Regions from separate parts of the Pelosinus sp. IPA-1 genome, predicted to be linked through region 2. Evidence: a T-box and tRNA genes for the amino acid it is inferred to sense, from the RefSeq annotation. Region 2 holds a T-box; the other regions hold tRNA genes.
The links. A T-box is a leader RNA that pairs with one kind of tRNA and senses whether it is charged. The one in region 2 lies ahead of leuS (leucine--tRNA ligase), so its partner is inferred to be a tRNA-Leu.

Region 1 (8,154 bases), on a different contig from region 2:
ATTAATTATGGACATATTAGTATTGGGGAGGTGATAAATATGAGAAAAGAATGTAAACAAGAAGAACAACGTAAAGAAAACAAAAACCTCGAGTTTGCAAAAGAAATTGCTAACAATGAAAATAGAAGAAAAGAAGAACAAAAAAGACAAAAAGATTGTTAAAATAACGAAGGTGGCGAAAGCCACCTTTTACTATTATTTAGGATTAAAAGACATTTTGGGGGCGATAGATTGAACCGAATTGTTTTAGTAGGAAAACTAGACATGGATGCAGAAATGCCAAAATTGATGTTAGGCGATCGTGATCTATGGAGTATGTTAGATGAGTACTTTTTAGATGGGAGCACAGTTAAAATATCAATTGAAGAAATTGATTAACGCAAAAACCGCCCAGATGGCGGTTTTTTTGTCCTTACTATATTATTTCCTGGTAATAAGTAATCAAGAAGTCGATTCACAATTAAGAAGCTTGAAACATAGCATACATGGAAGGGCGATTGCTTGGACTGAAACCAAGAAAAAGGAGGGCGTTAAATATGGGGATTTCCAACGAGTTGCAAATTATTATCTGGGCTGTAGGGGCACTTTTGTCGGTCAATGTATTAGCAATGACACTTTTCGTGATATTTGCAAAAATGCAGGACAGTAGACTAAAACTTGCTATCCGGGGTATAATTTTACTACTAGATGAATTTGCTGATCAAATGGAAAATGAAGAGAAACGGTCTCGAGCTATACAACAAATTAATGAAATTTTAGGTTGGCAAAAGATTTTAATTCCAACGGGGCTAATTGGCTGGATTATTGATTCGGAGGTTGCCGCAATTCGTAAAATGCAGCAATCAACAGAAACTCTCGATTTGCATGAGGATAGGAATGCGATGAGGAAAGTAACTCTGCTAGAACTTAATCAGCTGGCTTTACAGAGCAAAAGCGAACTATGGTCTGCAGCGCAAAGCGTGGGGCGAGATGTAAAGTTATATCTTCATTGGTCAGCCGGGCGTTATGGACAATTTTTTGATGAGTATCATATCAATATTGATAAGGATGGTAGTATTTATGTAAGTAGTGGTAATTTACATACAATTAAGTCTCATACATATAAACGTAATACAGGTGCAATTGGTATATCGCTAGCTTGCTGTTACAATGCCACAACAGAAAGCCTTGGATATCAGCCTCCTACAGAAATGCAGATTGAAGCAATGAGTCAAGTAATCGCTGTATTATGCAAAGCATTGGATTTGACAATTGATATTTACCGGGTAATGACACATGCAGAGGCTGCTAATAATATGGATGGCCTTAATCCAGATTATGAAGTTAACGGATATCCCGATGGGAAATATGGACCTGGCTTTAGTTGGGAACGCTGGGACTTGTGGTTTATGCCAGGTGTTCCTAAAGGAGAAGGCGGTAATGTTTTGCGAGGAAAAGCAATCTGGTATCAACAACAAGGGGTTGGCATATTCTAACTAATACCGAACCAGTATATGTTTCGGAGTGAATTATTTAGTGCTGCCTATGTATTAAAAGATATAATCCTTACCCAATATATCGATAAGGAAACGAAAACCGATGGAGTCGTACTGTGTTCTTAAATTAAAAATAAAGGCTTCCCTCCAGTAAAAACTGAGTTGGAAGCTTTTTTGTTTAGAGCCTTTCCGGTTAACATTATCATTGAGAGCCAAACTGGCAAAAGATTCATTTCACTAGGTCAATTTTTTACTGTAGGCAGGATTCTACAAACAAAATAGGAAATAATAAAAAAGTATAGTTTTTTTGAAAGATAAGGAGTGGTAATAATGAAAATTGCTAAGAGTTTGACAGATTTAATTGGTAACACGCCCTTGCTAGAACTTAGTAATTATAACGGAACTAAGAATTTAAATGCAAAGGTAATTGCTAAACTAGAATATTTTAATCCCATGGGCAGTGTAAAAGATAGGGTAGGCTATGCCATGATTGTAGATGGAGAGGAAAAAGGGCTAATTCGTGAAGGGACTGTCATTGTTGAGCCTACTAGTGGTAATACAGGAATTGGCTTGGCTTTCGCCGCTACAGCAAAAGGTTATAAGCTAATTTTGACTATGCCAGATACGATGAGTATTGAGAGAAGGAATTTATTGAAGGCGTTAGGGGCTGAAATAGTCTTGACTCCAGGTACTCAGGGCATGAAGGGGGCTATTGCTAAGGCGGAAGAGTTACTAGAGGAATTTCCTAATTCCTACATGCCTCAACAATTTAAGAATTTAGCGAACCCTGCAATTCATCGTAAGACGACGGCACAAGAAATTTGGCAAGATACAGAAGGACACGTAGACATTTTTGTTGCTGGTGTAGGCACAGGTGGTACTATAACAGGTGTAGGTCAGGTATTGAAAGAAAAGAATCCAGCGGTTAAAATTGTAGCCGTTGAACCAAGTGATTCGCCTGTATTATCTGGAGGAAAGCCAGGTCCACATAAAATACAAGGCATTGGTGCAGGTTTCGTGCCAGACATATTCAATCCCGCAGTGGTTGATGAAATTATCAAGGTAGAAAATCAAGACGCTTTCAAAACTGCTAGAGACTTAGCTAAAGTGGAAGGGTTGTTGGTAGGAATATCCTCTGGTGCGGCGCTTTTTGCTGCGACTCAATTAGCCTTGCGCCCTGAGAATAAGGGGAAAAGTATTGTTGTACTCCTACCTGACACCGGAGAAAGATATTTATCTACTCCTTTATTTCAGGAAGAGTAATTGAATCTGACAAGATACTTCAAAAACATTTTAAATAACAGTTGACATTATTAATTAAAACAAGTATACTTATTCAAGTAAGGCAAACAAAAATCGACTCCGTAGCCCAGCTGGATAGAGCGCTTGACTACGAATCAAGAGGTCGCAGGTTCGAATCCTGCCGGGGTCACCATATTAGGTCATTAGAACGCTTGAAGAATTCTTCAAGCGTTTTTTTTATATGTAATGTTAAATGATATAGTGAGTTTAAAAAATATATATATTTTCTAAGTTTATACGCTTTTTTACGATAGTTACGGGAAGGAAATTGTAAAAATAATTAGAATAATATAGGAGGACAAAAAGAACTCGAAGAAAATAGTTTTATGTAGTAAGGAGGAGTTTTATGTTAAGACAACGGAGCTTAAAAACACAATTAGTTATATTCTTTATTTTATTTGCAGTTATTCCTGCCGCGGTTGGCGGAGCAATCAGTATCTATATGAATGTTACATCGACTAAAAATTCAGTAATACAAAGTAATAGTAACACCAGTGTCCAGATTGCAAAGCAAATTGAAATTATGCTAGATGATTCAAAAGGAATGACGGAAGGGTTGGCAGCCAGTCCAGCGGCACGTTCTCTGGATGGTGCGGTTATCCGTGACATGATCGTAAATTTTCAACAAAAAAACCCTCAGTTTGAGCTTATCTACGTAATGGATAAGAGTGGCATGCAGATTGCGCGGACTGCAGGTACATTAGCAAATCGTGGCGATAGGCCTTATTTTGTTGAAGCCATGAAGGGCAGTACATTTTTCACAGATGTTTACATATCATCTTTTACCAATGCGCCTAGTGTAACAATTTCTGTACCAATCAAAGATGCTGCAGGGAAAAGTATTGGTGTTTTTGCTGCTGACATTGGCTTGCAGGCTTTATGGTCGATTGCTGAGAATGTTAAGGTGGGAAAGAATGGTTATGTTGAAATCGTTGATCATAATGGTGTGGTCATAGCGTATCCGGATCATGAGAAAGTCTTAAAGAAAGAAAGTTTTGCTGAATTAGAATATGTAAAAAAAGTAATAGGTGGGCAAACTGGCTCTATTGATGCTGTGTCAAGTCGTGGTGACACAACAATTAGTACCTTTTCCCCGGTGAATAAATATAAGTGGGGAGTTATTGTAAATGAACCACTTAAAGATGTTCATAACGTAGCTGTATCTGCATCATATATCCTTATGGCAATTTTACTTATATCTATATTGCTTGCAGCAGTAACGGCGTTTTACATAGCTCGTAGCATTGTTTCTCCACTACAAAAGGTAGTTGATTCGGTTCAATTAGTAGCTAAGGGAGACTTATCCCAGGCACTTGTTGCCGAAGGGGCTCTAGAAGTAAACCAATTGGTTCGGGGCGTAAATCATATGACGTCTGCCTTGCGGGAGATGATCAGTCATGCTTCATCAGTTTCTGAGTCAGTAGCGGCTTCGGCTGAGGAATTGACAGCATCAGCCACCGAAGTAGGACGTGCTTCCGAAGAAGTAGCAACTACCATTCAGGATGTAGCGCAAAGTGCTACAAACCAAGTAACGTTATCGGATGAGTCAGCCGCCATCATGATGGAAATGCAAAATGGTATTGCTGATGCTGTAGAAGCTGCCTGTGACGTTTCAGGGGCCTCTGAACGCAGTGAACAATCTGCTGAACATGGCTTAAAACAAGTTAGTCATGCTGTTATGCTAATGAGCAGCATTCAGGAGGATGTAGGTAACGCGGCTCAAAAAATAAATGCGCTTGGCGAAAAATCGCGACAAATTGGCCAAATTGTTGAGGTTATTACCAATATTGCAGGCCAAACCAATCTATTGGCGTTAAATGCTGCGATTGAGGCAGCAAGAGCTGGTGAACAGGGGCGTGGTTTTGCAGTTGTAGCAGATGAGGTGCGTAAACTAGCAGAACAATCTCAAGAAGCAGCTAAGGAAATCGCTGAAATTATTGGCGCTATTCAAAGTGAAACAATTCAAGCGGTAGAAGCGATGGATAAGGGAAGCCACGAGGTAGTAGAAGGTGTTAAGGTAGTTTCAGCATCTAAGGTTGCCTTTGAAGAAATTTATGTAGATGTTAAAGAAATGCGAAAACGAGTAGAAAAAATTCTTGTATTAATGGATAATCAACTAAGTGGAAGTGGACAGGTTGGTCAGTCGATTAATGGTATTGCGGATGCATCTAGAACGAATGCAGCTAGTTCTCAAGAAGTAGCGGCAGCCAGTGAAGAGCAAAACGCTTCAGTGCATGAAATTGTAACAGCTGTTTCTGGTTTAGCAACTATGGCCAGCGAGTTACAAGAAGTTGTGCATAAATTTAAAGTTTAAAATCTTGTAACGCTTTGACCACAAGAACACACATTGCGCTAGCGCGCTGATAAAAGCGCTCTAGAGAGCTCTGGTGTTTTTGTGGTTTTTCTTTTTGAAGCTTTCTTTATAACTTTCCAATAAAATAAGTGACTATTAAGATATTGATACTTCTTCGAAAACATTCATCCATTTGGTGAGAAAGTGAGTATTTACAAGAAATAACGATATTAAAAGAGTTATAATGACATAAATTATGATAATCGCGGTTGTTATATTATAAGAAGTCTGTTATATTAATAAAGTTGCTGTTGCGAGTTAGCAAAAACAACATGTCAAAGCAAAAACAACTTAAAAAAAAGTTGAAAAAAGTGCTTGACATAACAACGATAACGTGGTAAAATAAATCTTGTCGCTAGGGAATGTTGAAAAACATTTAAAGATAAAATATGGTGGCTGTGGTGAAGCGGTTAACACGGCGGATTGTGGTTCCGTTATTCGAGGGTTCGATCCCCTTCAGCCACCCCATTGAATATCTAGCAAAAGCACGTAGGGGTATAGCCAAGTTGGTAAGGCACGGGACTTTGACTCCCGCATCCGTTGGTTCGAGTCCAGCTACCCCTGCCATTATGGTTCACTAGCTCAGTTGGTAGAGCACCTGACTTTTAATCAGGGTGTCCCGCGTTCGAGCCGCGGGTGAGCCACCATTTAACTTAATTATGCGGGAGTGGCGGAATGGCAGACGCACCAGACTTAGGATCTGGCGCCGCAAGGTGTAGGAGTTCAAGTCTCCTCTCCCGCACCATCAAAAGTTCAAGGCTTTCAGGGATTATCCTGAGGTCTTTTTATTTTTCCTACGGCCTTATGTAAAATAAGGCTTTTATTTTTTGTTAAGAGGAAAGAAAAATACATTTTGGTTTTCTATGAATTTTTACCGCAAGCCAAACATTTGGTTCTTAACTGAATATAATACAGGGAGCAGGAGAGTTTTTGTGCACTGAAGACTCTTACATTGTTCAGAAATATAAATTTACTCAAATTTAAAAGGGAGTGGGATAATGGGAGAGCATTTTGCTAGAAATTGTTGGAGTGAACTAATTTGGCAAAAAGGGCAGCGAGCCGAAAAAAGAGCAAAGGAGTTACTTGGTTTTCAGATAAATCAAGTAGAGCCTAATACAAAAATAATCCTAGATCTATCTGAAGGTTTAAATACAGGGAAGTTAAGTAAGCTAATACGATGGCTAATTAAGTAATAATTCCTTTATATTTTACATAATGAATTAAATTGAACCCTGCTTGGGGAGGATGGAAAAATAAGACTTTCTCATCTTTCTCAAACAGGGTTTAATTTTATATAAAAATGTGAAAATTTCGAACAAAACTAAGAATTTTGTAGGGAATTACCAAAATACGTCGAAGTAAATTGTGATGTAGCTGTGGGAAGGACGAAAATGCTATGAAAAAACAGAAGCCTTTATTTAGTTTACAGACAACAATTGCAGTATTCGCTTGTATTGTTGTTGCCTTGGCATTATTAGTAACCGATATTATTATTAATGAGAGGATTGCGGAAAATGCTCGTATCAATTCGTCAGAGGAAGCAATCGAAATTGCACGTATTGTTGCCAATACTCCTTTAATAATGGAAGCGTTAACTGGCAATAGAGATGAAAGTGAGATTCAGGTATTTACCGAGAAAGTTTTGAGCGTAAGCGAAGTTCGATTTATTACAGTGATGGACATAAATCGAATTCGAAAATCACATCCTAATCCTGAAAAAATAGGAGAATACTATGAAGAAGAGGATGCCAATCTTGTTTTTGAAGGACAAGAAACTACGTCTGTAAACAAAGGGTCACTAGGAGTTTCTTTGCGTGCTTTTTCACCGATTTTTGCGCCTGATGGCAAGCAGGTTGGAGCTGTACTTGTCGGAGTTATGATGGAAAGTATACAAGCCTCAGTAGATGATAGTCGATCAGGAATCTATGGTGGTGTTGGAGTTGGGATGCTAGTAGGTGTGCTAGGGTCCTTAGTATTAGCCCGCAGAATAAAGAAAATTTTATTTGGCTTAGAACCTTTTGCCATCGCCAAAATATTTGAAGAACGCAGCGCCATGCTGCAATCAGTAAGGGAAGGTATTTTGGCAGTTGATAAAGATTCACGTATGACCATTGTCAATGAGGCAGCGATTAAGCTTTTTCAACAAGCAGGTATTAGTGATAATCCCATTGGGCAGAAGGTCGATGAGTATGTACCAAATACACGTTTGCAGAAGGTTTTAGAGACGGGAGAAGCTGAATTAGATCAAGAGCAGGATCTTAATGGGATTACAATTCTAGCTAATCGTGTTCCTATAATTGTAGATGGTGAAATTGTTGGAGTTATTGCCACTTTTCGTGATAAAACGGAAATGAGACAGATGGCGGAAAGGCTCACGGGCGTTAGTATTTATGCAGAGGCTCTACGGGCACAGACCCATGAATTTATGAATAAATTGCATGTTATTCTTGGGATGGTTCGTTTGGGAGACTATGATCGATTAAATAATTATGTAAATCAAATTGCTAGTAGATATCAGGCTGAAGTTGGTTCTTTAGTTAAAAAAATTAAAGATCCTGTATTGGCGGGTTTTATTATTGGAAAAATTAGCTTAGCTAGAGAAGCTGGTATAACAATGGCAGTGTCCGAAGATAGTTTTTTACCTGAACCAGCTGAACCAGAGGTAGTTCATGAATTGATCACAATAATTGGAAACTTGATAAATAATTCTTTGGATGCAGTAGAAACATCAATATGTAAGTGTATAAATATTGATTTTTCATGGGATAACGATATTTTGACAATTGAGGTGAGTGATACTGGTTCAGGAATTGATGAGGGAGTAAAAAATAAAATTTTTGCACAAGGATATTCGACAAAGGGGACTAATCGTGGGTTAGGGTTGTATTTAATTCAGAGGAGTTTAGAACGACTTGGTGGGCAAATCACTGTCATCTCAGAGGTAGGCCATGGTGCATTATTTAGAGTAATATTACCCTATTGGAGTAAGGAGGGATATTTTGATTAAAGTTTTGATTGTAGATG
Region 2 (8,154 bases):
CCAAAACATGGCGAAAATTCCAGTACTTGCTGTAGGAGTCGTTGTTAGAGGTCCAGTTCGAATACGAGATGGAGTAGCAGTATTTATTCCTAATATTGGTTGGAAGAATGCGCCGCTTAAGGACATTATTGAAGAAAGAATTGGTTTACCTGCATTTATTGAAAATGATGTAAAAGCATTAAGTAATGGTGAGTACTATTATGGCTCGGTAAAAGAAGCCAATAGTATGATTCTATTGAAAGTCAGTCATGGTATTGGTGGTGGCATTATATTTAATGGTGCACTTTATCGAGGTGTAAATGACAGTGCTGGTGAAGTGGGTCATACTACGATTGATGTAGCTGGGCCAATATGCAGTTGTGGTAACTATGGATGTTTAGAATCACTAGCTTCTGAAAATGCTTTAGTTGACATGGTAGTCAAAGCAATAAAAGAAGGGCAAGAATCATTGATTTACGATTTAGTAGACGGAAATTTAGCAAATGTTACTCCTGAAACTATTTATCAGGCTGCAGATGCCAAAGATGAATTGGCAATTCGTATGTTAGGAAAGGTAGCCCGCTATTTGGGGATTGGCATCGCGAATTTTGTTAACATTTTTAATCCTGAAATTGTCATTATTGGCGGTGGAATCGTTAGAGGACGCCAGTATATTGAAGATATAGTTAGACAGATCGTAAAAGACAGATCCTTCGAAAGCTGTAGCAGTGTACTAGAAATCAGCTTTTTGACGACAACTACCGAAAATACACTAAAAGGTGCAGCTGACATTGTGTTTGCTGAGATTACAGAGTCAATATGGCTTGGACAACGGTAGTTCACTATGGTGGCATTATTATAAAACAGTTAAAGTAGCCTGTTTATAGTCATTATATTCAGGTGGTCGCAACGTTTTATAATATGTAATATTCCACATAAATTATTTGAGGAGGGTTAATCTGTGAAAAAGAATTGGAAGGGACTCTTGATTTCAACGTTGTTAGCGGGGGCATTGGTAGCTGGATGTTCAAGCTCAACACCACCTGCTGCTGGGGATGCAAGTAAAGGTGGTAAGAACTTAATTGGTGTTGCGATCTACAAATTTGATGATACCTTTATGAGTGGTGTACGCAGTGCTATTTCTAAGGCTGCCGAAGGCAAGGCTCAATTAGAAATCGTTGATAGCCAAAATTCACAGCCTACCCAGAATGACAAGGTTGACTTATTTATTAACAAAAAAGCAAAAGCACTTGCTATTAATCCAGTTGATCGTAATGCAGCTGGCGTAATTGTTGATAAAGCAAAAGCTGCTAATATTCCTGTAGTATTTTTAAACCGTGAACCTCTTCCAGAAGATATGAAAAAATGGGATAAAGTTTTCTATGTAGGCGCTAAAGCTGAGCAATCAGGGATTATGGAAGGACAATTAGTTGTCGACTATTTCAAAGCTCATCCTACAAAAGATGGCGTAATTCACTATGTTATGCTCAAAGGTGAACCAGGTCACCAAGATGCTGAAATGCGCACTAAATTTGCCATTAAAGCAATCGAAGATGCTGGCATGAAGGTTGAAAAAGTGGCTGAAGATACTGCTATGTGGGATCGTGTAAAAGGTCAAGAAAAAATGGCAGCTTTCTTAGCAGCAAATGAAGGAAAAATCGATGTCGTATTAGCAAATAATGATGACATGGCTCTTGGTGCTATTGAAGCATTGAAAGCTAAAGGATATTTTAAAGATGGAAAATATATGCCTGTAGTAGGTGTTGATGCTACTGCTCCAGCTTTGAAAGCTTTAGAAGAAGGTACTTTGTTTGGAACAGTTTTAAACGATGCTAATAACCAAGGTAAAGCAACTTTTAATCTTGCAAATGTATTAGCTGATGGTCAGACACCGACAAAAGAGAACACTGGTTATACCATTACTGATGGTAAATATGTATGGATTGATTATAAGAAAATTACAAAAGAAAATATGAACGAAGCTAAGTAATTTTTGGACTTACCTAAGATTCAGTAGAACTGTAGTTAGAAATGGCAAGGGCCAATGTAGCTCACGTTGTACCTTGCCATTCTATTTAATGAAGTAGTAAAAGCCTTCAAGAGAAAGAGAGGCGCTAAAAAATGACAGAAACAAATTTTTTACTTGAAATGAATCATATCTCTAAAGAGTTTCCTGGGGTAAAGGCCCTAGATGATGTGACACTTAAAGTAAGGCCTGGTACTGTTCACGCCTTGATGGGGGAAAATGGTGCAGGAAAGTCTACATTAATGAAATGTCTTTTTGGGATATACAAGCAGGATGCTGGTGAAATCATTTTAAATGGACAGAAACTAGATATTCATAATTCTAAGGATGCCCTAAATTATGGAGTTTCCATGATTCATCAGGAATTGCATCCCATCCCTCATAGGGATGTTATGGAAAATGTATGGCTTGGACGTTTTCCAATGAAAGGTATTGGGCCTTTTCAATTCGTGGACCATAAAAAAATGTATGCTGATACAACCGCTTTGTTTGAGCAACTTGAAATTGACATCAATCCGAACGCATTAGTTAAAACCTTATCCGTATCTAAAATACAGTCTATAGAAATTGCTAAAGCCGTATCTTTCAATTCAAAAATTATCGTAATGGATGAACCAACCTCTTCATTGACTGGTACTGAAGTAGAGCAGCTGTTTAAGATTATACGTGATCTACGAAAAAGAGGAGTTTCTATCATTTATATATCTCATAAAATGGAAGAAATTCTCCAAATATCGGATGAGGTAACCATTATGCGTGATGGTAAGTATATTGGTACCTGGAACGCAGCAGAGTTGACTACGGATCTTATTATTTCTAAAATGGTTGGACGTGACCTAACGCAACGCTTTCCTGAACGTACAAATGTACCTGGCGAAGTTGTACTGCGAGTTGAGAATCTAACGTCACCAAATCCACGTTCCTTTAAAAACGTAACTTTTGATCTTCGAAAAGGAGAAGTATTAGGGGTTGGTGGTCTTGTAGGAGCACAACGTACAGAGTTAATTGAGGCAATCTTTGGATTGCGTGCAATAGCGTCAGGAAAATTTATTCTTAATGGTAAAGAGATTAAAATCAAATCACCAGCTGACGCAAAAAGACATAAAATAGCCTTGCTTACAGAGGAGCGTCGAGTAACGGGCATATTCCCCGTGTTACCCATAACGGAAAACACGGCAATTGCTAACCTTGATGCTTACCAGACACCTTATTTCTTGCTTGATGAACAGAAGATGAAAGAAGATGCAGTTAAGAGTGCTGAAAGGCTTCGAGTAAAAACGCCTTCAGTTAGAGAGTTAATTAAAAATTTATCAGGTGGAAACCAACAAAAAGTCTTATTAGGCCGTTGGCTTCTAATGAATCCTGATATACTGCTTCTTGATGAACCAACTCGTGGTATTGATGTTGGCGCAAAGTTTGAAATCTATACGATTATTGCTGAACTGGCTAAGCAAGGCAAGAGCATCATTATGATTTCTTCAGAAATGCCTGAGATATTAGGGATGTCTGACAGAATTATGGTAATGTGCGAAGGACGGCTTACTGGAATTATTGATCAAAAGAATGCTACAGAGCGGGAAATCATGCGTCATGCAACATTATACATGTCGTAAACACAAGGGAGGGTCCAAAAATGAACTTTGATACAAAGAAAATGAATGAGTTCTTATTGCAATATGCAATATATGGTGTTTTGCTTGTGCTGATTGTAGCAATTGCCGTGTATAATTCAAATTTTTTATCGATAAATACCTTGCGTGATATTTTAATGCAATCTTCTACTCGGGTAATTATCGCCCTTGGGGCTGGTTTTGTTTTGATAACGGCAGGTGTCGACCTTTCTGCAGGGCGTGTTGTTGGTTTAGCAGCAGTATTATCAGGCTCTATGCTGCAAGTTGCAGATTATTCTCGAAGATTTTTTCCTGACTTACCTCAACTTCCAATTTGGATACCAATTGTTATTGCTATACTCGGTGGCCTTATTGTTGGTTTACTAAATGGGTGGATTGTAGCAAAATTCAGTGTGCCACCTTTTATTGCAACGTTAGGAACTTATGTAATGGTTTATGGCGTAAACTCGATTTATTTTGATATGAAACCCAACGAATCTCAGCCAATTGGCGGATTAAGATCCGATTTTACTACGATTGGTTCAGGGTCTTTTGGTACTGGTCCTTATTCGATACCTTACATAGTTCTCATAGCATTAGTAGTAGCCTTTATAGTTTGGGTTATTTTCAACAAAACAAAACTAGGGAAAAACATGTATGCCATCGGTGGTAATATGAATGCAGCAACCGTTTCGGGTATTAATGTAGGTCTTAACTTAGTTTTGATTTATGCAATTGCTGGAGCGCTTTATGGATTTGCTGGTGTGTTGGAAGCAGCAAGAACAGGTGGTGCTACAAACAATTATGGCAACATGTACGAACTAGATGCCATTGCGGCTTGTGTTGTCGGTGGTGTTTCGACAACAGGGGGTATTGGTACTGTACCTGGTATTTTAGTCGGGGTAGTTATTTTTACTGTTATCAATTATGGTTTGACATTTGTTGGTATGAATCCTTATTGGCAGCTGATTATAAAAGGTCTTATTATCGTAGCTGCTGTTGCCGTAGATATTCGGAAGTATCTTACAAAGAAATAAATAAATTTGTAAAAAAACTGACTGCCATCTCGGCAGCCAGTTTTTTTAGGTTAAAATGGGTTAAATGAAAATACCCGTGAGTTTGAGCTAGAATATAACACCTTTAGTTTTCTCTTTCGGGTTATCGGAGTATGTTTAGAATAGTTTAGTAATAAATCAGTAGATATTTCATCATAAGGAGTACCGTCGGATTTCGTAATCTGATCACTTTTCATCCATTTCTTTACATCGAATGCGGTAAACTGAGTAGGTAATCTCTCGGCATCTACGGCCAACTTCATCTCTTCAATCAAAGAGGCTTCACATAAAATGATAGGGTTAACAGTATTATCTTGTATATGTTCCACGAATGATTCCTCCTATTGATTGGTGACAGTCAAATTAATAAATAATGCGAATACTGCCATCATTAAATATTTCTATATCATTGTAGCTATCCATTATTTTCTTAGCTGTATCGCTACTTACGGTACTAAGGTCCGCATTGCCATAAATAATATCATGATAGTGATTAAAGGTTCCAAGGTTATTAATTGCCATATAAAAATGGGCCTTGTCGTTAGATCCATTCGGTGCTAGCTTTACACCGTGTTTTTTTAACCATTCAACGGCTTCTTCATGGCTGTGAAGCCCTTTTGTAAGGTGGGCGATGACATGACGATCTGTGCCAGCATGTCCAACTTTAAAATGGTCAAGACATTCTTGGCAAATTCCTTTATCCCCAACTAATGGGACTGCTACTGGTTTATCCTCATAACAATAAAAGCACGTACCATTATTATGACGACGCCATTTATAAATATCTTCATATACTTTTTTCTTGCGAAATAGCATTAGTTATGTCTCCCTATTACATTTATCAGTATGCCCTAGTATACCTGTTTTCGACGTGATTGTATACATACGTTTTTAGTTGTCATCTGCAGGATTTTTTAAAAACGTATAGGATTTACTGACGATAAACAAAAAAATGGTGAATACAAAAGTGCTAAGCAGGATACTTGCAAATTTCCTGCGAATATTACAAAGAAAAAGACAATGTTTTTACAGCTACATCTATGAATGCAGGCCATGATGGGGAAAAATTAGGTTTTGCACTGTTTCGTCCAATGGCATAAGGAACAATAAATTAAAATTAAAACTGTAGCTTACAACAAATATAGTTTATCTTAGTACTATTGAATATTCAAGTTATAATAAGGATATGCTTTTTACAAGATTGCATATACGTTATAAAAATAGAAGGTTTTTGAGGAGGAAATAGAATTTGCTAATTCCATGGGAAATGTTACGTGAAGATAAAGAGGAATCCAATAATCTTTTAGAAAAATTACTCGAAATTGCGGCTGCTGATCCACTTCTATTCGGTGAAGTTGTACGAGGAATATTACATGACGATCCTTTCATTCAGGTGCAGGCTGCAACGATGGTTGAAAAAGTAACTTGTGTTCGCCCCTTATTTTTGACATTATATAAAAGATTAATGATAAATGAGTTTTCTGCTATTGAGCAGCCCCAAGTACGAAGAGTGGTTGCTTTATTATATGGACGTGTATTATGGGATGAGTGGGAAATGAAGCAAGTGGTTACCTTACTGAAGGATTGGATTGAAAATGACAAAGATAAAGAGGTTCGCGAAAATTCTATAAATTCTCTTCAGACACTAGATATGCAAAATGAACGTAGGCAGGCTTTTTAAAAAAATATAAGGATACCTTCTTTTTAGGTATCCTTATCAAATATTATTTGTAAATTCAAGCCTTTGGCTTACTTGATAGTCGAAGCCCAATTTTCAAAAGCCTTCACAAGTTCATCTCTAGCATCACTTACTGCATTACCAGTCCATTCCTGCCCAGTATCTCCATCGTACCAAAGATCTTTATTGCTAAAGGTACCAGTGGGATAGAGCTTTTCTTGAATTGCTATTTGCATACCGTCTAGCATGCTTTGCTTAATGGTTTTACGCGACTGTCTATGTCCTGCTTTTTCTGTGGGGATTATATCGAGACCTGTTTCCCCTTTAGTAATTTCAATATGGGATAAAACTTTTCCTTGCCCTTGCGCTGCTGCAATGGATTGCCTAGCAGCGGTAGTAGCTTGTTCGCGACTAATCGAATCATCAGATACAGTGATTCTAATATTGCCAATGATTAACTTATACACAGAATACACCTCCCAAGAAAAAATGTATTCCAATCCTTTCGAATATAGAACAATTGGTAAAAAAATAGACTGAATAGTGTTAATTGACTTTCTAGATGGGGTGGGATATAATATTGTGTAAGTCCTAAGAGGCAGAATAGTAAGCTTTTTATTTGTGGTGCAGACAGTTGGCGGATGATGCGAGCCAATCCCAAATAAGTTGAACTCACTGCGGAGGAGTAGCCATGAATTTGGTAGTGGCTAACGCTTGATTAGCGTTAACAATCATTGAGAGGATGGCAATTGCTATCAATCAGGGTGGTATCGCGGGTATGTATAACTCGTCCCTGGCTAATTAGCCAAGGGGCGGTTTTTTATTTTTTTATAAATAGGAGGCTTTTTTGAATGAATGAAAGATATGTTCCTAAAGAAATTGAATCCAAATGGCAAAAGCACTGGGCTGAGCATAATACTTTTAAGACAGAGCTAAATCGTCAGCGCCCGGAATATTACGTTCTGGAAATGTTCCCTTATCCATCGGGCAATTTACATATGGGTCATGTTCGCAATTATTCCATAGGTGATGTAATTGCTAGATTTAAAAGCATGCAAGGTTATAATGTTCTTCATCCAATGGGATGGGATTCCTTTGGTATGCCTGCAGAAAATGCAGCAATTAAACATGGTGTTCATCCAGCAGAATGGACTTGGGAAAATATAGCAAATATGCGCCGTCAACAACAAGAATTAGGGCTATCCTACGACTGGGATAGAGAGGTCGCTACATGTCACCCTGACTATTATCGTTGGACGCAATGGTTATTCTTGTTATTCGTGGAACGTGGACTTGCTTATAAGAAAAAAGCCGCGGTAAATTGGTGTAATGACTGTAATACGGTACTAGCAAATGAACAGGTAATTGATGGCTGCTGTTGGCGCTGTGATTCCGTCGTGGTGAAAAAAGAATTAGAACAGTGGTTCTTCAAAATAACAGAATATGCAGATCGACTCTTAAGTGATCTTAGCGAATTAAAAGGCTGGCCTGAGCGAGTCAAAACTATGCAAGAAAATTGGATTGGTCGCAGTGAAGGGGCCGAGTTTACCTTTGCCGTAGCTGACTTTGAAGAAGAAATCGCTGTCTATACAACTAGGCATGATACCGTTTTTGGGGTAAGTTATGTGGTATTAGCCCCTGAACATAAACTGGTTGAGAAACTTATTGCTGGTAAAGAAAATGAACAGGCTGTTCGCCAATTTGTAGAAAAAGTAAGAAATATGAGCGAAATTAGTCGTACTTCTAGTGAATTTGAGAAGGAAGGCATGTTTACTGGGGCGTATGCAGTCAATCCTTTTACTGGTG
Region 3 (8,154 bases), on a different contig from region 2:
TTACAACTTGCGGAATTCTCGGATCATTTTCATGTTCATTAAATGAAGCATACAAATCAAGTTCAGAGTTCTCCATGATTTCTACACCAAGGTCGAATAGAGGTTTTATCGGTGTATTGCACGCTAGGAAGTCATGAGGCCTCGGTCCAAAACTAAAAATTTTCAAGTTGGAAACCCCAAGCACAACTCGTGCAATATTTTCAAAATCAGAAATAAATCCGGCAATTTCATCCGGTGTACCCACAGGATATTCCGGTATATAGGGGCTCAGCTTTCTTAACGCTAAATTATAAGATGCATTAAGCATGCCGCAATATGCATCGCCACGACCGTTTATAAGATTGGATTCTGTTTCCTCTGCAGCTGCAACAAACATGGTTGGTCCAGCAAATTTTTGGGCCAGAATCGTTTCCGGTCCTTCAGGACCAAAATTTCCAAGGTATACTACCAATGCATTTACACCTGCATTTTTAAGTTCCTCTAATGCCACTACTACATCTCTTTCATTTTCCACTGCGGCTTTTACCTCAAAAATGGCAATCTTTTTATTGTTGCATTCCTGCACAACTGCATTCCGTCTTTCTTCACTAAGTTGAACGGGAAAACAATCTCTGCTTACCGCTACAATCCCAAGTTTAACTTTTGGAATATTTATCATTTCCGAATCCTCCTCTATTAATATTACACCAGCCAAAATTTCCTTCATTACTTTTCCCACAACTTTCCTATTCGTATTAAGTTGCCTACTTCCTCCCGAATAGGGTTTCATTTTTATGTGAAAATTTATAAAATTATGTTATTTCTGTTTATTTGTTTTTTTAAAAAATATCTTACCCTTAATTTTTCATAACAAAAAAGCTTCGCATTAGCTGCGAAGCTTTGAATACTCGTGGTGCCGAGGACCGGAATCGAACCGGTACGGAGATCTCTCTCCGACGGATTTTAAGTCCGTTGCGTCTGCCAGTTCCGCCACCCCGGCATATTACTATGCCAAACTGTTAAAGGCAGTGTATGAAACTAATTTGGAGGCGGCACCCAGATTTGAACTGGGGATAAAGGTTTTGCAGACCTCTGCCTTACCACTTGGCTATGCCGCCTTAAAATGGAGCGGAAAAGGAGATTCGAACTCCCGACCCTCGCCTTGGCAAGGCGATGCTCTACCGCTGAGCTATTTCCGCAAATGGTGCCTCAAGACAGAATCGAACTGTCGACACGAGGATTTTCAGTCCTCTGCTCTACCGACTGAGCTATCGAGGCATTAAGATTAAATGGCGACCCAGATCGGATTTGAACCGACGACCTCCGCCGTGACAGGGCGGCATTCTAACCGCTAAACTACTGGGCCACTTCATTGGTCACAAAAACCATTATATAATCTTTCTTTCAACTTGTCAACTAGTTTTTAGTATTTTCTTTCGAAGTACTTTTTTCCAGCTACAAGCCTCGGCCACAGATACTATTATAGCATGTGGAGTTTTATTGTCAAGTACTTTCGTAAATAAACTTATCTATTCCTGCAATACCTTTTTAATAGTTTCAATTACTTGTATATTATCAAAAGGTTTCACAATAAAATCTGACGCACCCGCCTTAAGAGCATCTGTAATAATTGCTCGCTGTCCAAGAGCAGTAACCATAATAATTCTGACCAAAGGATCTTCTTCATGAATATGTGTTACTGCTTGTATCCCATCCATTTTAGGCATTGTAATATCCATCGTTATCAAATCCGGTTTATGTTGCCGATAAAGTTGGACAGCTTCCATTCCGTCCCCTGCTTCACCTACCACCTCATGACCATTATCCACCAGCACTCTCTTTAACATCATCCTCATAAAAGCAGAGTCATCACAGACTAATATTCTTGCCATTCGAATTGAACCTCCTACAATTAACAATCTTGATACTTAAATTCTTCATACTTTACATAATCAGTCTATTTGTGCCCTTAAACTTTCTAAGACACTCGTAAGGTTACTTGCAAGAGCTTCTTGTAAGTCATCTAAGTTATTGGCATCAAAAACAGCGGCCATAGTCGGAGTACGCCTGATACGTGTTTCTCCAAAAAACTCATCCCTAAAGATATTATAATAAATCGCTAAATTACTTTCTGTTCTAAAATCACTGTAATCTAAGATTATATAAGAACCATTGATAATTTTTATTGGTTCATCCGGCCTTATAAACAACTCAAACCCAAAGAGCTGTTGTGGCAGTTCTTTATTATATGGCCACTCAATAACTTTTTTGTCAAGAAGAATGCTATCTAAATTTTCTCTAGTAAAAGAAGCTAGGCTAGTTAAAACAGCTCTCAACCTTTCAACTAATAAGCTTTCCAGCTGCTCAATATCTCCAACAATAAAATTAACGTCATAATATTCCATCAAGCCAATTACTGTGCGAGCAAAATATTCTTTAGTTGCATGATCATACAATACTGAGAAACTCCTATGTCTCTCTTCATTTTTGTAAGTAAATATACAGTATTGTGTATCCCGCTTCTCTAATTCTAGTGTTAAAGTGAACCCTACAAATTCTTTTGGAAGTTTACCAAGCATGTTCCATGCTTGTACTTGCTCTATTATTTTTTCCATACAAAACGATACCTTTCTAATTGAAGTACTATTACGTATTCTGTATTTCCATCTAAAAACCTGCTACTTTATCACCAAATATAATAAAAATGAATATCATGTGATTAATTAATGATTAATTCGGGGGGGGAAGTATGTGAAACGTTTTATAAATTTAAAAGTAATAACCCTGCTGCTCTTAACGCTGCTTATCACCGCTTGCAGTCAAGGTACCGTTAATAAAAATACATCTACCACTGGACCTACATGGGCTCAAGGGTTATCCCCACTACCTCAGGAAACGGTAGTCAAGGTTGGCATGAAGCAGGTTGTCTCTGATGCAGGCATATTAATTGGTATGGCAAAAAATTATTATAAAGATGTTGGCATCAAGATCGAACCTGTTCAATTCAGCACCGGGCAGGAAATGATTAATCAACTAGCAGCCGGGCAACTCGACGTGGGAGCTACCGTTACATCCTCTGGCTTATTAAATGCAATGTCTCGTGACATACCAGTAAAAATCGTTGCGGATAAGGGCATTAATGTCGCTGGGCAAGGTTATTATCGTCTAGTCATCCGCAAAGACTTAGTGAATATGATTAAGGATTACAAAGACCTTCGCGATAAAAAAATTGCTATTGTTGGCACTGCCTCTCTCGACGAGATTGCTTTAGCAAGGGTTTTACAAAAAGGTGGATTAACTACAAAAGACGTTGATGTGCAAATTATTCGTTCTTTTCCTGACATGTTAGTATCCCTTGGAAACAAGAGTATCGATGCTGCTATGGTCATCGAACCTTTTGTTACACTAAGCATGAGCAAAGATCTAGCTGACCCCTGGAAAGACCCAGCGGACTATGATCCAGATGCCCAGACTGCGCTGCTAGTTTTCGGCACTAGTTTGACACAGCATCCAGACGTTGCCAATCGTTTTATGACAGCCTACATACAATCTGTACGAGACTATAATAACGCCTTTTTCAAAAATAAAAACAAAGCCGAAATTATAGACATTCTCTGCAAGTACTCTGTTATAAAAGATGCACCGTTATATGAAAAAATGTACCCTACTGGTTTAAATCCAGATGGCTACGTTCGTAAAAAAGGCATTGTCATGGATCTAGATTGGTACAAAGAAAATAATTTATTGAAATCCGATATTAAATACGAAGATGCTGTAGATAACCAGTATGTTGACTTTGCAGTTAAAACCCTAGGAAAATACCAATAACTAAAAATTTCTTTGGGAGATGAGAGCATGATAAAACAACATAATTCCACTTTATTTATTCGAATCCTCTCTGTATTATCTCCTATAACCCTTCTCTTGTTGTGGGAGCTAATGGCTCGTACTCACATCATAGATACTCGCCTGCTATCAAGTCCCAGTTTAATATTACAAGCTTTCATTCCCCTCTTGTCTTCAGGTGACTTATTGTATAATACGGCAGTCAGCGTACAAAGGGTATTGTGGGGCTTCTTAGCTGGTTCCATCCCAGGTATATTACTGGGAATAGGAATGGGCTTATCTCCACTAATCCGCTCGGCACTTGAGCCGATGATCGCTGCCACCTATCCCATTCCCAAACTCGCTTTGATGCCTTTAATCTTACTTATATTTGGCTTAGGAGAAACGTCCAAGATTTTTACAATTGCCATTGGCGTTTTCTACTTGGTTGTTATCAACACCATGGCTGGTGTACTCAGTATTGATAAAATTTATTTAGACGTTGCCCAGAATTTTGGAGCTAATCGAAAAAATTTTTATCTGACTGTCGCCTTGCCCGGTGCCTTGCCAATGATTTTTGCGGGATTAAAGCTAGGTATGGGTATGGCCCTAATTCTCATTGTCGCAGCAGAACTTTCCGCAGCAAAAGCCGGGGTGGGCTGGATGATATGGCGAGCCTATGATATGTTTGACATTGAACAAATGTTTGTAGCACTTATTACCCTATCGATTTTAGGCTATATTTTTTCTTTACTTCTGGATAAGATAGAAATTTGGTTCCTGCCCTGGAAAAAGCAAATATAAAAAGGAGATGCAGAGCATGGTTTATGAAGAAGAAAGCATCTCAGTTCGAAATCTAAAAAAATTTTTTCACACTAATTCTGGTTTGGTGACCGCCTTAGATGATATTTCCCTCTCTATTGGCAACGGAGAATTCTTCTGTATTGTTGGGCCTAGCGGATGTGGAAAAACAACATTACTCCGAATCTTAGCCGGCCTCGATGATCACTCAAGCGGCAATATTTTCATTAAAAAAAACCACGAACACCGACCAATTAATTCTATGGTATTTCAAGAACAATCTATTTTTCCCTGGATGACAGTGATTGACAATGTGTCTTATGGACTGCGCATGCGGAACATACCCAAAAAAGACCGATATGAAATAGCGCAGCACTATATTGAAATGATTGGCCTTAGTAAGTTTATTCACGCCTATCCTTCTCAATTGTCAGGCGGTATGAAGCAACGAGTTAGCGTAGCTCGCGCCTTTGCCAATGATCCCGAAATTTTATTGATGGATGAACCCTTCGGAGCCCTAGACGAACAAAATCGAATCCTTTTACAGCAAGAGTTATTACGAATTTGGGAAGAAAGCCGAAAAACGACTGTATTTATCACACATAGTATAGATGAAGCCTTGTGCCTAGGTGATAGAGTTATGGTCATGACCGCCAACCCAGGCAAGGTCAAAACTATAATAAATATTGACCTCCCCCGCCCACGAAATATATCAGATATCCGTACCTCCCTTCAATATAATCAATTATTTCAGTCCATTTGGCTCATTCTTCGCGATGAAGTTATTAATAGCAAAAATGGGCTTTCTGTGAAATAAAAATAAGTAACCTGCAAATTTGTAGGTTACTTATTTTTATTAGTCCTCCTCTAGCTTTGTTATCTTATTCCTTGGTGATGAGGACAAAGCTTCCGACATAAATTGCAATTATATACAAAGCCTCCACCCTCAGTCGTTTTTCCACAAATGCTGCGGCATTTGCGCTGTTCAATCGTGTTACCATCCAAGGCACTAACGGAACAAGCGTCTAAGCAAATCCGACAACCGGGTATACAAGCCTGATATGTTGCTAACAAGTCGGGTTCAATTTCTTCAGTGAGTAGAACCGCACCTAACAAAAGCATATTCCCAAACTGATCGTTAACCAGAAGGGTGTTTTTCCCCATTTGCCCTAATCCAGCGCGTACGGCTGCATGTTTTAACGATAGAATACCTTGCCCATGTCGCCTACTATCATCCCAATACTCATACGGCTCCGATGCTGGCACTGGGACGGCACAGCTTCCCCATTTTTCTAATTCTATTGCGATAGCAAATGTAATAGAATTTATCTTGTCAAATAATCTAGAATGGGTAAAGGTATATATGGCTTGTGAGGAAGAAATAAAAGCATTTACAGGAATGCGCGCAGCGATTACGATTACACTTTTGCACTCTTTAAGAATATCCGTCGGATGAAACCCGGAAGGTGCATCTGCAAAGCGCTCTACGGAAGCTATCCCACATAAATCTGCCCCCAGCTCTTTTACCCGGTACTTTATTTCGTCAGCACTGATGTTTTTCATTTTCCAAACCCCCATCAATTTTCTGCTTTCTGCTAGACCGTTTTTACAAATTATACTATCATAGAGTTATTAATAGGTAAAATTGATAGTATCGATGTAGTTCTTCATAAAAACTGATGGGTGGTTATAAAATGGAATTTCGCCAACTAAAAACTTTTGTTACAGTAGTCAAAATGTTGAGTTTCACCAAAGCCGCCAATGAATTAGGTTACGCCCAGTCTACCATTACCAATCAAATTCAAGCATTGGAAGAAGAGTTTTGCACAATGTTCTTTGAACGCTTGGGTAAACAAATCAAATTAACCAAAGACGGTGAACATCTCTATGCCTATGCTGAGCAAATTCTTAAACTATCAGATGAAGCTAAAGATTTAATTTCTAGTTCCCTCATTCCCAAAGGATCTCTTACCATTTGTACAGCAGAATCTCTATGCACACATCGTTTACCTGAAGTTTTCAAGACCTTTCGTGCCCGTTATCCCAACGTAGAAATCGATATTCGCTTTGATGCCTGTAGCGAATATCGAACTCATCTGAGAAAAAACACGATTGATATCGTCTTATTCCTAGATGTACCATTTAACGAAGCAGATCTTGTTACTCACATACTTTTCGAAGAACCTATGGCAGTTATCGCAGCACCAAACCATCCCTTAGCTAAAAAAACTCAGGTTCTACCGCAGGATATAAATGGTCAAGCACTTGTCTTGACTGACTTGGGATGTAGCTATCGTCGAATCTTTGAAAGTATTCTCGCACAAGCTGGTGCAAAACCAGCATCTATATTGACATTCAGTGGCAATGAAGTAATCAAGAAATTTGTTAGTGACGGCTGGGGAATCGGTTTTTTACCGCAAGTGGCGGTTAAGCAAGAAATCATATCCCAACAATTAATAGAATTGCCTTGGGCCGGTACACCGTTTAATATTCAAACTCAACTAATCTATCATAAAGATAAATGGATTTCTCCCGCCCTACGAGCTTTTATTGATATAACTCTTACAACTTTTAAAAATAGGTAGCTAAGTTATCTTTCGTTTCTTCCAAGATAACTTTCCCATATACATCTATCTCCATTAATCATTTTTAGAAGCTTATCTATAGTATTGCTTAAATGTCGCATTTTTTTCTTCGAATAGGGCAATCTTAAAAATAAACTTTATTCTTGGTGAAGGGAGAGCAATATGAGAAATGGGTCTCCACGTAGAACGCTGTTAGTAGGATTATTTCTAGCCTTATTTTTTTCTTCACTGGATCAAACTGTAGTCGGAACAGCTATGCCAAGGATTATCGGTGAGCTTGGTGGACTCAGCATAATGACCTGGGTAACAACAGCATATATGCTTACCTCGACAACAATTGTCCCTATCGCAGGTAAACTTGCAGATATATATGGCCGTCGAATTATTTATGTAACAGGTTTACTGCTGTTTATGATCGGATCTGCCCTATGTGGTACTAGTTCAACAATGCTGCAGCTAATTTTATTCCGAGCACTTCAGGGAATCGGCGGAGGTATCATGATGCCACTCGCAATGACGATTGTCGGTGATATCTTCCCTCCTGAAGAACGTGGTAAATGGCAAGGCCTTATGGGTGCTTTATTTGGATTGTCATCTGTAGTTGGGCCAACGATAGGAGGATGGATCGTAGATTACTCTTCTTGGAAATGGGTATTCTATATTAACTTACCGATAGGAATTCTTGCAACAATTACAATCTATCTTGGTTTACGTGGAGAAAAACGCCTAACAGACAAAGTCGCCATTGATTATGCAGGAATCATTACTTTAATTATAGGCACTGTCAGCCTACTTTTAGGGTTAAATCTCGGAGGCACACAGTATCCATGGCTATCATGGCAAATCCTAGGGTTAGTAGGACTTTCATTACTATCTTGGTTGTTGTTTGTTGCTTTGGAGAAAAGAGCTACCGATCCTGTATTAAGTTTGGATTTGTTTAAAAATAGGATTTTTGCAATTACTA

Region 1: it has a tRNA-Leu gene. The T-box ahead of leuS (leucine--tRNA ligase) is inferred to sense a tRNA for this amino acid. The anticodon was not compared.
Region 3: it has a tRNA-Leu gene. The T-box ahead of leuS (leucine--tRNA ligase) is inferred to sense a tRNA for this amino acid. The anticodon was not compared.

The regions. Positions count from the first base shown of each region.
Region 1 is NZ_BSVC01000002.1:631,462-639,615, forward strand. Features, by position in the region: gene QSJ81_RS06715 (hypothetical protein) at 40-162, shown strand; gene QSJ81_RS06720 (hypothetical protein) at 232-378, shown strand; gene QSJ81_RS06725 (N-acetylmuramoyl-L-alanine amidase) at 537-1,475, shown strand; gene cysK (cysteine synthase A) at 1,803-2,738, shown strand; tRNA gene QSJ81_RS06735 (tRNA-Arg) at 2,834-2,910, shown strand; gene QSJ81_RS06740 (methyl-accepting chemotaxis protein) at 3,124-5,091, shown strand; tRNA gene QSJ81_RS06745 (tRNA-His) at 5,523-5,598, shown strand; tRNA gene QSJ81_RS06750 (tRNA-Gln) at 5,622-5,697, shown strand; tRNA gene QSJ81_RS06755 (tRNA-Lys) at 5,702-5,777, shown strand; tRNA gene QSJ81_RS06760 (tRNA-Leu) at 5,792-5,875, shown strand; gene QSJ81_RS06765 (hypothetical protein) at 6,129-6,323, shown strand; gene dcuS (DcuS/MalK family sensor histidine kinase) at 6,527-8,137, shown strand; gene QSJ81_RS06775 (response regulator) at 8,130-8,154, shown strand, end outside.
Region 2 is NZ_BSVC01000007.1:180,268-188,421, forward strand. Features, by position in the region: gene QSJ81_RS17895 (ROK family transcriptional regulator) at 1-817, shown strand, start outside; gene QSJ81_RS17900 (galactose ABC transporter substrate-binding protein) at 941-1,969, shown strand; gene QSJ81_RS17905 (sugar ABC transporter ATP-binding protein) at 2,101-3,618, shown strand; gene mglC (galactose/methyl galactoside ABC transporter permease MglC) at 3,639-4,652, shown strand; gene QSJ81_RS17915 (hypothetical protein) at 4,703-4,999, opposite strand; gene QSJ81_RS17920 (hypothetical protein) at 5,034-5,486, opposite strand; gene QSJ81_RS17925 (hypothetical protein) at 5,920-6,351, shown strand; gene QSJ81_RS17930 (hypothetical protein) at 6,420-6,815, opposite strand; T-box leader at 6,933-7,146, shown strand; gene leuS (leucine--tRNA ligase) at 7,200-8,154, shown strand, end outside.
Region 3 is NZ_BSVC01000006.1:181,875-190,028, reverse strand. Features, by position in the region: gene QSJ81_RS15825 (L-fucose/L-arabinose isomerase family protein) at 1-658, opposite strand, end outside; tRNA gene QSJ81_RS15820 (tRNA-Leu) at 891-979, opposite strand; tRNA gene QSJ81_RS15815 (tRNA-Cys) at 1,024-1,097, opposite strand; tRNA gene QSJ81_RS15810 (tRNA-Gly) at 1,104-1,178, opposite strand; tRNA gene QSJ81_RS15805 (tRNA-Phe) at 1,182-1,257, opposite strand; tRNA gene QSJ81_RS15800 (tRNA-Asp) at 1,270-1,345, opposite strand; gene QSJ81_RS15795 (response regulator) at 1,509-1,871, opposite strand; gene QSJ81_RS15790 (hypothetical protein) at 1,932-2,594, opposite strand; gene QSJ81_RS15785 (ABC transporter substrate-binding protein) at 2,731-3,807, shown strand; gene QSJ81_RS15780 (ABC transporter permease) at 3,835-4,608, shown strand; gene QSJ81_RS15775 (ABC transporter ATP-binding protein) at 4,625-5,422, shown strand; gene QSJ81_RS15770 (hypothetical protein) at 5,482-6,168, opposite strand; gene QSJ81_RS15765 (LysR family transcriptional regulator) at 6,300-7,190, shown strand; gene QSJ81_RS15760 (MDR family MFS transporter) at 7,353-8,154, shown strand, end outside.